2 regions of the Burkholderia pyrrocinia genome follow, and region 1 is predicted to be linked to the other one. Evidence: riboswitches for the same ligand, from Rfam matches in the RefSeq annotation. Region 1 holds a riboswitch; the other holds the start of a gene.

Region 1 (4,447 bases):
CGCCGCCCCCGTCCTGGTGCCAGAACGGCATCCCGACGACCGGCGTGCTCGCGTGCGCGGTCTCGCGCGCGTCCATCGGCCCGGCGAGATACGCGGCGCGGCCGGCCTCGACGCCCTGCGCAAAGGCGCGCGCCATGATCTCCGGATGCGTGGCCTGCGATACGGCCGTGTTCAGCAGCACGCCGTCGAAGCCCCATTCCATCACCTGGCACGCGTGCGACGGCACGCCGAGCCCCGCATCGACGATCAGCGGCACATCGGGCAACCGTTCGCGCAGCACGCGCAAGCCGTACGGGTTCACGACGCCCTTGCCCGTGCCGATCGGCGCGCCCCACGGCATCAGCGCCTCGCAGCCGACATCGAGCAGGCGCCGGCCGATCACGAGATCCTCGGTGCAGTACGGCAGCACCTTGAAACCGTCCTTCACCAGTTGCGCGGCGGCCTCGATCAGCCCGACCGGGTCGGGCTGCAGCGTGTAGTCGTCGCCGATCAGCTCGAGCTTGATCCAGTCGGTGCCGAATACCTCGCGCGCCATGTGCGCGGTCGTCACGGCCTCCGCGACGGTCTGGCAGCCGGCCGTGTTCGGCAGCAGCGGCACCGCGTGGCGCTTGAGCAGGTCGAAGAAGCCGGCTTCGGCCGTGCCGCCCGTCATCTGGCGGCGCAGGGCGACCGTCACCATCCCGGGGCGCGACGCGGCGATCGAATCGGACAGCGACTGCAGCGACGGATAGCGCGACGTGCCGAGCAGCACGCGGCTTGCGAAGGTTTCGCCGTACAGCGTCAGCGCGTCGGCGGATGTGAGGGACGTCATGTCGTTTTCCTGGAAGAGCGGGGACGAACCGGCGGCGCTCAGCCGCCCGCGACGGGGTGCACGACGTCGAGCTTGTCGCCCGCCGCGAGCGCGCGCGCCGCATGCTGCGTGCGCGCGACGAAGTTGCCGTTCAGCGCGACCGCGTACGGCGGACGCGCGCCGTACGCGGCGAGCGCGTCGGCCACCGTCGCGCCGTCGGGCAGCGTCAGGGTCTGTTGGTTGATCTGGATATCCATGAGGCTTCGTCGGATTCGGTCGGCGGCACGCGTCAGGCCGGCTGGCGCGCGTCGTTGCGGTGATGAAGGAGCGTCGGCCAGCGCGCGGTGTCACGCCACGCGGCGAACGCGTCGGCATCGCCGAACGCGCCGCCGAGCGCGGCTTCTGCGAACGCGACCGCTGCGTGCGCGACTTCCGGCGCGATCATGAAGCCGTGCCGGTACAGGCCGTTGACGGCGAGCGTCGACGCGCCGTCCCAGATCACCGCCGGGCGATGATCGGGCAGCGTCGGCCGGCACTGCGCATTGAGTTCGAGGATGCGCGCCTCGCCGAACGCCGGATGCACGGAGAACGCCGCGCTCAGCAGTTCGAGCGCCGAGCGCACGCTGACGGGCGACATGTCCTCGCCCTCCACCTCGGTCGCGCCGATCACATAAAGATCGTCCTGCTTCGGCGCGATGTACAGCGGATAGCGCGGATGCAGCAGCCGCACGGGCCGTGTGAGCCCGATGCCGGGCGCATGCACGCGTGCGACTTCGCCGCGGATGCCGCGCAGCGCGGGCAGCACAGGTTTCGCGCCGAGCCCGCGGCAGTCGATCGTGAAATGCGCGTCGGGCAGGTTCGCATCGTCGATCGCGACGTGCCAGTGCGCGTCGACGCCGCGTTCGGCGAGGCCCGTCGCGAGCGCGCGCAGTGCCTGGCGGTTGTCGAGCTGGCCTTCGCGCGGCAGCAGCAGCCCGCGCGCAAAGCGGCCCGCGAGCGCAGGCTCGGCCGCGTCGACCTGCGCGCCGGCGAGCGTGACGAAGCCGCCGTCGAACAGTTCGGCCGGCGCGTTCGCGCGCACGCGCCGCTCGAACAGCGGCGCCTCCGCGCGGTCCGCGTGATGCCAGACGACGAGCGTGCCGTGATGCTGGAAGAACACGGGTTCGGGCAGCTCGGCGAGCCATTGCGGCCAGCGCGCGAGCGACGCGGCGCCGAGCTCGGTGATCAGCAGCTCCGCGCTCGCCGCTTCCGCGAGCGGCGCGAGCATCGCGGCCGCGATCCACGCGGCCGACTGCTCGCCGTCCGGGCCGCCGCGCTCGTAGAGCGCGACCCGATGCCCGTCGCCCGCGAGCCGCCATGCGATCAGTCGGCCGACGAGGCCGCCGCCGAGCACCGCGAAATCGGGCCGTGAATCCTGGACGTTCATCGCGCACCCTCCTCGCGAGCCGCGCGAGCGCACGCGACTAACGTCGACGCGCACGCGCCGTCCCGTGCGAACGCACGCGACATCGGGCCGGGAGCCATGCAAAAGACTGAAGATTGTGCGGTCATCATTCCTTCCGTAACGCGCAATGCGCGTACCCAAAAGGACGAAACCGGCAGCAAAGGCCGGCCGGGCGGGACTCGGGCGCTGACCATGTGGGATGGCAGCCAGCGCGGCCCGGCGGGATCAGAAACTTCCCTCGCCGGTATTACCCGGATCGGGTGCGAAGGGTCTTTCTCAGCCTCGCCGCGCCGCCTGGAACATCTGCCGGCCGCGCACGAAGCACCCCTGTTTCGTCGTCGGCCATTAGACCATAAAAGCGGAAAGCGCCGCAAACTGTCCCCCTTGCGGCAAATTCGCCGTCGCGCTTCGCCGCTCTGGCACAATGCCCGCAGGCCGGCCGCACGAGCGGCCGGTTGCCGCGTCACCGCCGGCCCTTAAGTGCCGTTTAAGATGCGCGGGCGACCATCCGGACGCCCGCCGTCAGTCGGCGCCGCGCCCCGGCATGCCGTATCGCGGCGCGCGCCCGGCTTCGCCCGGCCCGCGCGCCGGCTACTCATCAGGAAGCACATGACCCAATCGATCGATCCCGTCCGCTCCGCCGCCTCCGACGCGCCGCAGGACGAGCGCCCGGTATCCGCATGGAGCCTCATCAAGCCCTACTGGGTATCGTCCGAATGGAAATTCGCGTGGGGCCTGCTGGTCACGATCATCGCGATCAACCTCTGCGTGGTCTGGATCAACGTCCGGCTGAACAAGTGGAACGCCGAGTTCTACAACGCGCTGCAGTCGAAGGACGTCCACGACTTCCCGGGCCTGATTATGCAGTTTTCGGCGCTCGCCTTCGCGTTCATCATCCTCGGAGTGTATGGGCTCTATTTGCGCCAGATGCTCGGATTTCGCTGGCGACAATGGATTACCGAACGATTCCTTACAGAATGGCTAAGCGATCGTGCGTTCTACCGGATCGAGCGTGACCGCCTTGCCGATAACCCGGACCAGCGAATTGCCGACGACCTTGCGTCGCTCACGACAACGACGCTGGCATTGTCACTCGACCTGTTGTCAACGGTCGTCACGCTTGTGTCGTTTATCACGATCCTATGGTCACTCGGTGGCGCACTCACGTTCGCGCTCGGCGGGTCGCCCATCACAATTCCTGGCTACATGGTCTGGGCCGCGGCGCTTTATGCTGTCGCGGGCTCGCTTCTGGCGCAAAAGTTCGGCCACCCCCTCGTGTCGATCAATTACCAACAACAGCGTGTGGAAGCAGATCTCCGTTTCGGTTTGATTCGCGTACGCGAAAACGCCGAGCAGATCGCCTTTTACGACGGTGAAGCGACTGAGAACGAAAACGCGAAAAATCTCTTCAAGCGTGTCCGCGACAACTGGTGGCGAGTGATGAAGTACACGAAGCGCCTATCGTTCGTCACGTATTTCTATGGACAGATCGCGATCATTTTCCCGCTCATTGTTGCTGCGCCCCGCTACTTTTCGGGTGCGCTAACGCTCGGCGTACTGATGCAGGTTTCATCCGCATTCAACACGGTCAGTGACTCGTTCTCGTGGTTCATCAACAGCTATCGATCGCTCGTCGAATGGCGCGCCACCGTCAACCGTCTGCGCGAATTCAAGCGCGTGATGGGCACGTCGCACCTGAAGGAAAGCATGTCGCCCGCGACCGAGCACGGCGGCATCAACCTGCACTACGTCGATGCGGCGAAGCTGTCGACGTCGTCGCTCAAGCTCGCGCTGCCGAACGGCAATGCGCTCGCGAACATCGGCAACGTCACGATCGAGCCGGGTTCGCGCTGGCTCGTGATCGGCAAGTCGGGTTCCGGCAAGAGCACGTTCATGCGCGCGCTCGCGGGGTTGTGGCCGTTCGGCGACGGCGCGATCGACGCGCCGGTCGGCGCGCGGATGATGTTCGTGCCGCAGACGAGCTATTTGCCGATCGGCACGCTGAAGGCCGCGCTCACCTATCCGGCGACACCCGATACATTCAGCGACGACGCGTGCCGCGACGCGCTGCGCGCATGCCGCCTCGAGGATTACGTCGAGCGCCTCGACGAAACCGCGCACTGGACGCGCGTGCTGTCGCCGGGCGAGCAGCAGCGTCTTGCCGGCGCACGCGTGCTGCTGCACAAGCCCGACTTCCTGTTCCTCGACGAAGC
Region 2 (4,447 bases), 1.0 Mb from region 1:
GCGTCCGCCGCGCCCGCCGAAGCCGAAATTGAGCGACAGCGCCGGTCCCCAATAACCGCCCCACGCCGGCGCATACGCGGGCGCCGGATAGTAGTAGACGGGGCCCGGATCGACGTACACGGGCGCCGGCTGCACCGGTGCCGCCGTGTAATAGCCGCCAGGATAATAGCCGTACGGGTAGTAGCAGCCGGCGAGCGTCGTGCAGGCGAGCGCCGCGGCGACGAGGGTCCTGTTCATGATGTCTCTCCGGCGGAGCCGGCAATCGGCAGATGCTTAAGCTTAGGCCGGGCGCCGATGACACGGTGTGCGAAACGGTAACGGATCATTTCCGGAGCGCTGCGGCGTGCTGCGGCGCCGCATACGAAAAACGGCGCTTCCGCAGTGCGGAAACGCCGTCAGGCCGGAGCTCGCCGCGCTTCGCGCGGCGGCCGGATAGCCGGTCGGCTTATTTGCCGACCTGGTTGCCGATGATGCCGCCGGCCGCTGCGCCGCCCAGCGTCGACAGTGCGTTGCCGCCGATCGCCGCGCCGGCGACGCCGCCGACACCCGCGCCGATTGCCGTGTCGCGCTGGCGCCTCGTCATCGAGTCGCAGGCCGACAGGCTGGCCACCGTCGCGACGAGCAGCGCGCATACCCCAATACGCCGAATCGAATAGCTCATGATCGTTGTCCTTGCGGTAGTGAACGGAAGCACGCGCGACCGGCCGGCGGCCGCGCATGAACCCAATCTACGCGCCGCCCCGCGATGCTGCTGTAAGGACTTGTTAAGGCTTGCGCGGTTTCGTAATCAATTGTTTCCCGTGCGCAGGCAGGCATGCGACATGCGTAAAAAAGCCCGCTCGAAAGCGGGCTTCGTGCATCGCGATGCGTTTCCGGTGCGGATCGCCGCGTTTGCTTACTGACGGTGATAGATCTCGGCGCCGGTCTTGACGAACTCGACCGCCTTCACTTCCATCCCTTTCTTCAGCGCTTCGGTTTCCGACACGCCCTGCTGTGCCGCGAACTCGCGCACGTCCTGCGTGATCTTCATCGAGCAGAAGTGCGGGCCGCACATCGAGCAGAAGTGCGCGACCTTCGCGGAATCCTTCGGCAGCGTCTCGTCGTGGAATTCGCGCGCCTTGTCCGGATCGAGACCGATGTTGAACTGGTCTTCCCAGCGGAACTCGAAGCGCGCCTTCGACAGCGCGTTGTCGCGCACCTGCGCGCCCGGGTGACCCTTCGCGAGGTCGGCGGCGTGCGCGGCGAGCTTGTACGTGATGATGCCTTCCTTCACGTCGTCCTTGTTCGGCAGGCCGAGGTGTTCCTTCGGCGTCACGTAGCACAGCATCGCGGTGCCGAACCAGCCGATCATCGCGGCGCCGATGCCCGACGTGATGTGGTCGTAGCCCGGCGCGATGTCGGTGGTGAGCGGCCCGAGCGTGTAGAACGGCGCTTCCTTGCACCAGTCGAGCTGGAGATCCATGTTCTCCTTGATCAACTGCATCGGCACGTGGCCGGGGCCTTCGATCATCACCTGCACGTCGTGCTTCCACGCGATCTGCGTGAGTTCGCCAAGCGTCTTCAGCTCGCCGAGCTGCGCTTCGTCGTTCGCGTCGTAGATCGAGCCGGGACGCAGGCCGTCGCCGAGCGAGAAGCTCACGTCGTACGCCTTCATGATCTCGCAGATCTCTTCGAAGTGTTCGTACAGGAAGCTTTCCTTGTGATGCGCGAGACACCACTTCGCCATGATCGAGCCGCCGCGCGACACGATGCCCGTCATCCGGTTCGCGGTGAGCGGCACGTACTGCAGGCGCACGCCCGCGTGGATCGTGAAGTAGTCGACGCCTTGCTCGGCCTGCTCGATCAGCGTGTCGCGGAAGATTTCCCAGGTCAGGTCCTCGGCCTTGCCGTTGACCTTTTCGAGCGCCTGGTAGATCGGCACCGTGCCGATCGGCACCGGGCTGTTGCGGATGATCCACTCGCGCGTTTCATGGATGTGCTTGCCGGTCGACAGGTCCATCACCGTGTCGCCGCCCCAGCGGATCGCCCACGTCATCTTGTCGACTTCCTCGCCGATCGACGACGTGACGGCCGAGTTGCCGATGTTCGCGTTGATCTTCACGAGGAAGTTGCGGCCGATGATCATCGGCTCGGATTCCGGGTGGTTGATGTTCGCGGGGATGATCGCGCGGCCGCGCGCGATTTCGTCGCGCACGAACTCGGGCGTGATTTCGGCCAGCGCGTTCGCACCGAACGCAGCGGCACCGAACGCCTGGCCGGGGTGCTGGCGGCCCATCATCGCGGCGAGCTTCGCGCCGTTCGGGCCGCTCGCCTTCAGGCTCTCGAGGTACTCGGCGCGGCGCTGGTTCTCGCGGATCGCGATGTATTCCATTTCCGGCGTGATGATGCCCTGACGCGCATAGTGCATCTGCGTGACGTTCTTGCCGGCCTGCGCGCGGCGCGGGTTGCGGTGCAGGCCCGGGAAACGCAGGTCGGCGGTGGCCGGATCGGCCGCGCGCTCGAGGCCGTACCGGCTCGACAGGCCGGAGAGCCCTTCGGTGTCGCCGCGCGCTTCGATCCAGCGCTGGCGCAGCGCGGGCAGGCCCGCGCGGATGTCGATCTTCGCTTCCGGATCGGTGTAGGGGCCCGACGTGTCGTACACGTAGATCGGCGGATTCTTTTCGCCGCCGAAGCCGGTCGGCGTGTCGGCCTGCGTGATTTCGCGCATTGGTACGCGGATGTCGGGCTGCGAGCCGGTCACATAGACTTTCCGCGAATTCGGCAGCGGCGCGACGGCAGCGGCATCGACGTGGGCGTCGGCGGACAGAAACTTCGGATTGGCGTTCATGCAATCTCCTGTGTGAGCGCCGGACAGGCGCTTCGGCGCTTGCCCGGAGCCCTTGACGAATGTGGGGCTCGAGCTAAGCAGGAGACGAGGCTTGGTGAGGCGGCGGATTTCGTCAGAAGGATGGCGGCGGAATCCGTACGCTTCCCTGCGCTGGCATTATCCAGATCAGGTTCAAAGGGTATTTCTCACCCGCAATGCCGGTTTTGTTGACCGGGCGCATTGCAGGACCCCCGCGTTAGCAGCGCACACGATACACTGGCTTTGCGGCGGTTTCAACCGGTGGCAGATCGGTTGCCGCGGTGCAGTTGCAGCATTGCGGGCGGCGCGCCTGCCGCGCCAGCCGCGATGCATGACACCGCCGCACGGCCCTGCAGCCCGGCTGACAACGACGGCGCGGTGCAGCATTGCGGCACTTTCGGCAGCCCCTAAAAAAATATTTTCGAAACGACTGTCATTTCCCGCGACGTCCTCCGTCTATTCGGCTCCTCAAACCCATGTTTCGGAGAGATGTCATGAAAAAAGTACTGATCGCAGCCTGTGTCGCCGGTTTCGCCATGGCCGCAACGGGCGCATATGCGCAGAACGACGCGATGTCGAAGGAGGGTTCGTCGATGTCGAAGGAAGGTTCGGCGATGTCGAAGGACGCGATGGGCCACGACGCGATGGCCAAGGACGGCGCGATGAAGAAGGGCGCCATGAAGAAGCACGCGATGAAGAAGGACGCGATGTCGCACGACTCGATGGGCAAGCCGAAGTCGGACGACAAGATGGCCCCGTCGAACTGACGGATACGGACGGAGCGCGGCCGACGCGCGTGTCGCTGCTGCGTGCCGGGACGGCACGCGGTGCCGGCTGACGCGCGAGGCACGCGCCACGGCTGCGCGTCAGCGCATGCGTCGCCTGGCCGGTCTCCGGCCCCGTCTCGCGCTCCGTCGCCTCATTCCGGGAGTTTTCATCATGCAAACCGTTCCCGCCACCGGGCGCGCGGCCGCCACGCCGCCCGCGCGCCCGATCCATCCGCTGTGGGTGCGCGCGAGCCACTGGCTCAACGCGCTCGCGGCCGTGCTGATGGCGCTGTCCGGCTGGCGCATCTACGACGCGTCGCCGATCTATCCGCCGTTCACGTTTCCTCACGGCATCACGATCGGCGGCTGGCTCGGCGGCGCGCTGCAATGGCATTTCGCGGCGATGTGGCTGCTCGTCGGCAACGGGCTGTTCTACCTGGCGATGTCGCTTGCGACCGGGCGGCTTGTGCGCAAGATGCTGCCGGTCACGCCGGCATCCGTGTGGCGCGACGTGCGCGCGGCGCTCGGCGGGCGGCTGTCGCATGCCGACCTGAGCGTCTACAACGCGGTGCAGCGCGCGGCGTACCTGACCGCGATCGTCGATCTCGTCGTGCTGGTGCTGTCGGGGCTCGCGATCTGGAAATCCGTGCAGTTCCCGCTGCTGCGCGAACTGTTCGGCGGTTACGACAACGCGCGCGTCGTGCATTTCTGGGCGATGTCGCTGCTCGTCGCGTTCTTCGTCGTGCATGTCGCGATGGCGCTGCTGGTGCCGCGCTCGCTGCTCGCGATGCTGCGCGGCCGTTGAACGGCACGAAGGTGCCGAAGGAAATCATCA

The links. Region 1 has a riboswitch for thiamine pyrophosphate ahead of JYG32_RS12765 (FAD-dependent oxidoreductase). Riboswitches for the same ligand answer to the same signal wherever they lie in the genome.
Region 2: it holds a riboswitch for thiamine pyrophosphate, as region 1 does, so the genes downstream of both, thiC (phosphomethylpyrimidine synthase ThiC) here and JYG32_RS12765 (FAD-dependent oxidoreductase) in region 1, are expected to answer to the same signal.

The regions. Positions count from the first base shown of each region.
Region 1 is NZ_CP070977.1:2,751,628-2,756,074, forward strand. It holds gene JYG32_RS12755 (thiazole synthase) at 1-811, opposite strand, end outside; gene thiS (sulfur carrier protein ThiS) at 850-1,047, opposite strand; gene JYG32_RS12765 (FAD-dependent oxidoreductase) at 1,080-2,216, opposite strand; TPP riboswitch at 2,451-2,573, opposite strand; gene JYG32_RS12770 (ABC transporter ATP-binding protein/permease) at 2,844-4,447, shown strand, end outside.
Region 2 is NZ_CP070977.1:1,754,093-1,758,539, reverse strand. It holds gene JYG32_RS08220 (hypothetical protein) at 1-237, opposite strand, end outside; gene JYG32_RS08215 (glycine zipper 2TM domain-containing protein) at 446-661, opposite strand; gene JYG32_RS08210 (hypothetical protein) at 660-902, shown strand; gene thiC (phosphomethylpyrimidine synthase ThiC) at 896-2,827, opposite strand; TPP riboswitch at 2,952-3,069, opposite strand; gene JYG32_RS08200 (pentapeptide MXKDX repeat protein) at 3,340-3,612, shown strand; gene JYG32_RS08195 (cytochrome b/b6 domain-containing protein) at 3,785-4,417, shown strand; gene JYG32_RS08190 (molybdopterin-dependent oxidoreductase) at 4,447-4,447, shown strand, end outside.